DNA from 3 places in the Methylopila henanensis genome. Region 2 is predicted to be linked to each of the others. Evidence: predicted binding sites of a transcription regulator. Region 2 holds the regulator's gene; each other region holds the start of a gene.
What was found. The regulator LexA, encoded in region 2, represses DNA repair genes until DNA is damaged. The targets are predictions, from matches to a motif close to TGTTCNNNNTGTGTTCNG.
Positions count from the first base shown of each region.

Region 1: the regulator LexA is predicted to act here: its motif matches at 923-940, upstream of ACFSCV_RS07495 (putative DNA modification/repair radical SAM protein).
Region 3: the regulator LexA is predicted to act here: its motif matches at 842-859, upstream of recA (recombinase RecA).

Region 1 is NZ_JBHUER010000004.1:250,719-252,983, reverse strand. Features, by position in the region: gene lepA (translation elongation factor 4) at 1-397, shown strand, start outside; gene ACFSCV_RS07500 (very short patch repair endonuclease) at 437-838, opposite strand; gene ACFSCV_RS07495 (putative DNA modification/repair radical SAM protein) at 976-2,205, shown strand; gene ACFSCV_RS07490 (UdgX family uracil-DNA binding protein) at 2,202-2,265, shown strand, end outside.
Region 2 is NZ_JBHUER010000001.1:289,079-291,343, forward strand. Features, by position in the region: gene ACFSCV_RS01395 (ComEC/Rec2 family competence protein) at 1-826, shown strand, start outside; gene lexA (transcriptional repressor LexA) at 820-1,533, opposite strand; gene msrA (peptide-methionine (S)-S-oxide reductase MsrA) at 1,666-2,190, opposite strand.
Region 3 is NZ_JBHUER010000004.1:139,825-142,089, reverse strand. Features, by position in the region: gene recA (recombinase RecA) at 1-773, opposite strand, end outside; gene cckA (cell cycle histidine kinase CckA) at 921-2,265, opposite strand, start outside.

The DNA of each region.
Region 1 (2,265 bases), on a different contig from region 2:
CGCCTCGTTCGACTACAACATCACCGACTATCGCGTCGGCGACCTCGTGAAGATGTCGATCCTGGTCAACGCCGAACCCGTGGACGCGCTCTCCATGCTGGTGCACCGCACCCGCGCCGAGGCCCGCGGCCGGGTCATGTGCGAGAAGCTGAAGGAGTTGATCCCGCCGCACCTGTTCGTCATCCCGGTGCAGGCCGCGATCGGCGGTAAGATCATCGCCCGCGAGACCATCCGGGCGCTGCGCAAGGACGTGACGGCCAAGTGCTACGGCGGCGACGCCAGCCGCAAGCGTAAGCTGTTGGACAAGCAGAAGGCCGGCAAGAAGAAGCTGCGCCAATTCGGCCGCGTGGAGATTCCGCAGGAGGCGTTCATCGCCGCCCTGAAGATGGACGAGTGAGCCGCGGAAAAACGCCCGCGCCGAGGCGCGGACCTGCTGTCAGCCAAGGAAGACGGCGAGGCGATCCGCAAGATCGCGCTTAAGTTCGCACTCCCAGATCGTCAGCGTCTCCCAGCCGAGCGCCGCAAGCTCCGCCTTCACCCGCTCGTCCCGCGCCATGTTGCGGGCGATCTTCGCGCGCCAGTAGTCGGCGTTGGTCTTCGGCGTCCGCGCCCCGCGGGCGCAATCGTGCCCGTGCCAAAAGCAGCCGTGCACGAAGATCGCTTTCCTCCGCGAGGGAAAAACCAGATCGGGACGGCCGGGAAGGTCCTTCCGGTGCAGGCGGAAGCGATAGCCGAGCGCGTGGGCGGCGCGGCGCACCGCCATTTCGGGCCCGGTGTCGCGTCCCTTGACGGCGCGCATGACGGCCGACCGGCGCTCCGGCGTCTCGACGCTCGCCAATCCGGTCCTCCTTCGCTCCAGCTTGGTCACTCGCTCCCAACCTATCCGCGACGCCGCGCCGGGACGAGCCCGTCACGGGTTGAAAAGAACAAAATAAGAACATACGGTAAGAGAGACGTCGCCGGAGATCTGTTCCCGTGAACCTTGCCGCCAAGCTCGCCATTCTCGCCGACGCCGCGAAATACGACGCCTCCTGCGCGTCGAGCGGCACGGACAAGCGCCATTCGGCGGGCGCGGCGGGCAAACCTGCGCGCGGGCTCGGCTCGACCGAAGGCGCCGGCATCTGCCACTCCTACGCGCCGGACGGCCGCTGTATCTCGCTGCTGAAGATCCTGCTCACCAACGCCTGCGCCTTCGACTGCCTCTATTGCGTCAACCGGGCGAGCAGCAATGTCGCGCGCGCCCGCTTCAGCGTGGACGAGGCGGTGAAGCTGACGCTCGACTTCTATCGCCGCAACTACATCGAGGGGCTTTTCCTGTCTTCAGGGATCATCCGCAGCCCCGACTACACCATGGAGCAGGTGGTGCGGGTCGCGAAGGCGCTCCGGGTCGATCATGGCTTCCGCGGCTACATCCATCTCAAGACGATCCCGGACGCGTCGCCGGAACTGATCGCGGAGGCCGGGCTCTACGCCGACCGATTGTCGATCAACGTGGAGCTTCCGAGCGAGACCAGCCTGAAGCGGCTCGCACCCGAGAAGGACCTGCGCGCCGTGCGCCGCTCGATGGGCGGGCTCCGCAGCCGGATCGAAGAGGCGAAGGCGGACAAGCGCGCGCCTCGCTTCGCGCCCGCGGGCCAGAGCACGCAGATGATCATAGGGGCCGACGGGTCGGACGATCGCGCCATCCTCGGAACGAGCGCGAACCTCTATGGGTCGTACCGCCTGAAGCGGGTGTACTATTCGGCCTTCAGCCCCATTCCGGACGCCAGCGCGCGGCTGCCGCTCGCGGCCCCTCCCCTGATGCGCGAGCATCGGCTGTACCAGGCCGACTGGCTCATGCGGTTCTACGGCTTCTCCGTCGGCGAGATCACGGAAGCCGGCGGCATGCTCGACCTCGCCGTCGATCCGAAGCTCGCCTGGGCGCTGAGACGCCGCGACCGCTTCCCGCTCGACGTGCAGCGCGCCTCCCGCGAGGATCTGCTGCGCGTGCCGGGGCTCGGCAAGACGGTGGTCGACCGCATCCTGTCCGCCCGCCGCTTCCGCGCGCTGCGGGTGGAGGATCTCCGGCGCATGCGGGCGCCGGTCGAAAAGGCGCTTCCCTTCATCGCGCTGGCGGACCACCGTCCCTCGATCAGCTTGCTGGACGGCGCCGGTCTGCGCGAGCGCCTCGCGCCGCGACCGCGCCAGATGGCGCTGGCGCTGTGACGCCGCGCCGGGTCGCGCTAGACGGACCCGCGGACGTCGCGGGCTGGCGGTCCGCGGCGC
Region 2 (2,265 bases):
GCTCGGCCTCGACGGGCCGTGGTGGCGGCTGATGGGCCTCGGCCTCGACGGCGTGCTCGCGATCGCCCGCGCCGTCGCGTCCTGGCCCGGCGCGGAGCGCGCGACCGGCGCCTTCGGCGAGGCCTCGCTTCTCCTGTTCGCGCTCGGGATCTGCTGGCTCTGCCTGTGGCGGACGCCGCTGCGCTTTCTCGCCGTCGCGCCTATTCTCGCCGCGTTCGCGCTCGCGGCCTGGCCGACGCGGCCCGACGTGGTGATCGATCCGGCCGGGCGCTCCATGGCGGTGCGCGGGCCGGACGGAAAGCTCGCGCTCGTCGGCGCCGGGCGCAGCGGATTCGCCGCCAAGGTCTGGCTCGCGGCCGACGGCGAAGGGCCGCCAAGCCCGCCCTCAGGCGCCCGCCGGACCGCAGGAGCAGGCCGCTGCGACGCCTATGGCTGCGTCGCGCCGCTTGCGGACGGAGGCGTCGCCGCGCTGGTCTGGGACCCGCGCGCATTCGAGGAGGACTGCCGGCGCGCCACGCTGGTTGTGACGCGACTCGAGGCGCCGCCCGCCTGCTTCGACCGCGCCGCGGTCGTCGACCGCCGCGCGCTCGCCGCGACCGGCGCGCTCGAACTCAAGCGCGACGGCCCTCGCTTCCTAGGAACAGCCGCACGAACGCCCGGAGGCGACAGGCCGTGGTCGCCGGCCGGCTTCGAGCCCCCTCCCGACGTCGCTCTCCGACTGCAGTTCGCGCCGCGCCGCGCGCCGACCTCCGCTGAGTCAGACGCCGTCGATCCCACCGAAGTCCCGGAGGAGCCCGACGAGCAGGGGGCCGCAGACGATCAGTAGCGGCGGATCAGCCCAACAAGCCGGCCCTGGATCGCGACCCGGTCGGGACCGAAGATGCGCGTCTCGTAGGCCGGGTTCGCCGCTTCCAGAGCGATCGAAGCGCCGCGCTTGCGCAGTCGTTTCAGCGTCGCCTCCTCGTCGTCCACCAGCGCCACCACGATGTCGCCGGTGTCGGCCACGGTCTGCTTGCGGATGAGCACGAGGTCGCCGTCGAGAATGCCGGCCTCGATCATCGAATCGCCGCGCACTTCGAGGGCGAAATGCTCGCCGGCCGAAAGCATGTCGGGCGACACCGCGATGGTGTGGCTCTTCGCCTGGATGGCCTCGATCGGCACGCCCGCGGCGATCCGGCCCATGACCGGGATCGCCACCATGCGCTCGTCCTCGTCTTCCTCCGCTGCCGGAGGACGGGCCGGGCGGACCTTGCCGAGATTGCCCTCGATGACGCTGGGGGTGAAGCGGCCGGCGGGGCGCGACACCGGCGGCGCCGCGGCCTCGGGAAGCTTCAGCACCTCGAGGGCGCGCGCGCGGTTCGGCAGACGGCGGATGAAGCCGCGCTCCTCCAGCGCCATGATCAGGCGGTGGATGCCGGACTTGGACTTGAGGTCCAGCGCGTCCTTCATCTCGTCGAACGAGGGGGGAACGCCGGTCTCCTTCAGCCGCTCATGGATGAAGCGCAGCAACTCGTACTGCTTGCGGGTCAACATGTCCGGCTCCGCGACGTCAAAAACAAATCATGAACAGATATCTACCTGTTCTAGATGTGTTCCGCAAGGGTTAACGTCGCGTTTACGGCGACGGCGCTTCCGCGCCGCCGCGTCCCGCGCGGATGCGGCCGCTCAGCCGGCGCGGCGGACCTCCTCGCGCGCGGGCAGCCGCCAGTTCGGCCGGATGAAGTGGCAGGTGTAGCCGTTGGGATAGCGCTCGAGATAGTCCTGATGCTCGGGCTCCGCTTCCCAGAACGGGCCGGCCGGCGCGATCTCGGTCGCCACCTTGCCCGGCCACAGCCCCGAGGCGTTCACGTCGGCGATGGTCTCCTCGGCGATCCGCTTCTGGTCGTCGTCCAGGACGAAGATCGCGGAGCGATAGCTCAGGCCGACGTCGTTGCCCTGCCGGTTCAGGGTGGTCGGGTCGTGGATCTGGAAGAAGAACTCCAGCATGCGCCGGAAGCTCGTCACGGCCGGGTCGTAGACGATCTCGATCGCCTCGGCGTGGGTTCCATGATTGCGGTAGGTGGCGTTGGGGACGTCGCCGCCCGTGTAGCCGACGCGGGTCGAAACCACGCCCGGCTGCCTGCGGATCAGGTCCTGCATGCCCCAGAAGCATCCGCCCGCCAGAACCGCACGCTCGGTCGCAGTGGTCATCGCCGTCTCCTCAGGGTTCGATCGTGGCCCTGATATCGGGATGCGGCGCCGGATTTTCAAAAGCGGGAAAGCGGG
Region 3 (2,265 bases), on a different contig from region 2:
ACCACCTTGACGCGGGTCTGGTTGCCGATCGTCTCGTCCCGCTCCTTGATCGCGCCGATGCGGCGGATGTCAAGGCGCACCGAGGCGTAGAACTTGAGCGCGTTGCCGCCGGTGGTCGTCTCCGGGCTGCCGTACATCACGCCGATCTTCATCCGGATCTGATTGATGAAGATCACCATGGTCTTGGACTTGGAGATCGAGCCGGTGAGCTTGCGCAGGGCCTGGCTCATCAGCCGCGCCTGCAGGCCGGGCTGGACCTCGCCCATTTCGCCCTCGAGCTCGGCGCGCGGGGTCAGCGCCGCGACCGAGTCGATCACCAGCACGTCGACCGCGCCGGAACGCACCAGCGTGTCGGCGATCTCGAGCGCCTGCTCGCCGGCGTCGGGCTGGGAGATCAGAAGGTCCTGCAGGTTCACGCCGAGCTTGCGGGCGTAGACCGGGTCGAGCGCGTGTTCGGCGTCGACGAAGGCGCAGATTCCGCCCTTCTTCTGCGCCTCGGCGATGGTGTGCAGCGCGAGCGTGGTCTTGCCCGAGCTCTCCGGCCCGAAGATCTCGATGATGCGGCCACGCGGCAACCCGCCGACCCCGAGCGCGATGTCGAGGCCGAGCGAGCCGGTCGAGACCGTCTCGATGTCGAGCGTGGTCTGGCCGCCGCCGAGGCGCATGATCGAACCCTTGCCGAAGGCGCGGTCGATCTGCGCGAGCGCGGCGTCCAGCGCCTTGGTCTTGTCCATGGAGCTTCCTTCGACGAGGCGGAGATTGGCTTGCGACATCGCGTCGGCTCCTTATGGCACGGCGGGTGAAGAACCTTCAACGCGACGATATGTACCCACTTTGTTCCAAGAACACAAGCGGAACATCTTCTCCGCGCGAAACGGCGCGGCGGGCCTTCGTTTCAAGGAGGACAGGGGATCGCGGCGTCAGCCGCCGATGGTCTGCTTCACCGCCTGCAGCAGCTGCTTCAGCGTGAACGGCTTCGGCAGGAAGGCGAACGATTCGCCCTCCGGCAGGTTCTTCTTGAAAGCGTCCTCGGCGTAGCCCGACACGAAGATGATCTTGAGGTCGGGCTGCTTCTTGCGCAGCTCGCGCAGCAGCGACGGGCCGTCCATCTCGGGCATCACCACGTCGGAGACGACGAGCTCGACCTCGGAGGCGTGCGCCTCCATCTGCTCCAGCGCCTCGACGCCGGAGCGCGCCTCGAGCACGGTGTAGCCGCGGGAGGCGAGCGCCCGGGCGCCGAAGGCGCGCACGGCGTCCTCGTCCTCGACCAGCAGCACGGTGCCGCGTCCGGTCATGTCCTGCGGCGCCGCGGCGGCCGCGACCGGCTTCGCCTCCTCGGCCTCGGCCGGCACGTGGCGCGGCAGGAAGATGCGGAAGATCGCGCCCTCGCCCGGCTCCGACAGCGCGAAGACGTAGCCGTCGGTCTGCTTGACGATGCCGTAGACGGTGGAGAGCCCGAGGCCGGTGCCCTTGCCGACCTCCTTGGTCGAGAAGAACGGCTCGAAGATCTTGTCGATGATCTCCGGCGGAATGCCCTCGCCGGTGTCCTCGACGTCGACCATCACGTAGTCCGCCGCCGGAAGCCCGCGATAACCGAAGGTCGGCGCCTCGGCCGCGGTCACGTTGCGGGTGCGCACCGTCACAGTGCCCCCGTCGGCCATGGCGTCGCGCGCGTTGACCACGAGATTGATGATCACCTGCTCGAACTGGTTGAGGTCGGCCTTCACCAGCCACAGGTCGCGGCCGTGGACGAGCTCGAGCTTGACCTTCTCGCCGAGCAGGCGCGACAGCAGCATCCGCAGTTCGGCCAGCACGTCGCCGAGCGCGATCACCTGCGGCCGCAGCGTCTGGCGCCGCGAGAAGGCCAGCAGCTGCCGCACCAGACTCGCGGCCCGGTTGGCGTTCTGCTTGATCTGCATGATGTCCTGGAAGGACGGGTCGGTCGGCCGGTGGTTCGCGAGCAGCAGGTCGGAATAGCCGATGATGGCGGTCAGCACGTTGTTGAAGTCGTGCGCCACGCCGCCGGCGAGCTGGCCCACCGCCTGCATTTTCTGGCTTTGCGCGAACTGAGCCTCTAGCGCGCGCTGGTCGGTGGTGTCGAGCGCGTAGACCACGGCGGCCTCGCCGTCGCCGTCGGCGTCGTCGACGCGGGTGACGAACAGGCGGGCGGAGCGGCCACCCTCGCCCGGCAGCGCCGCGTCCACCGGCGCGACGTCGCCCGCGCCGCCGGCCGCCGCCTCGATCGCGGCGGCGAGCGCGGCCTGG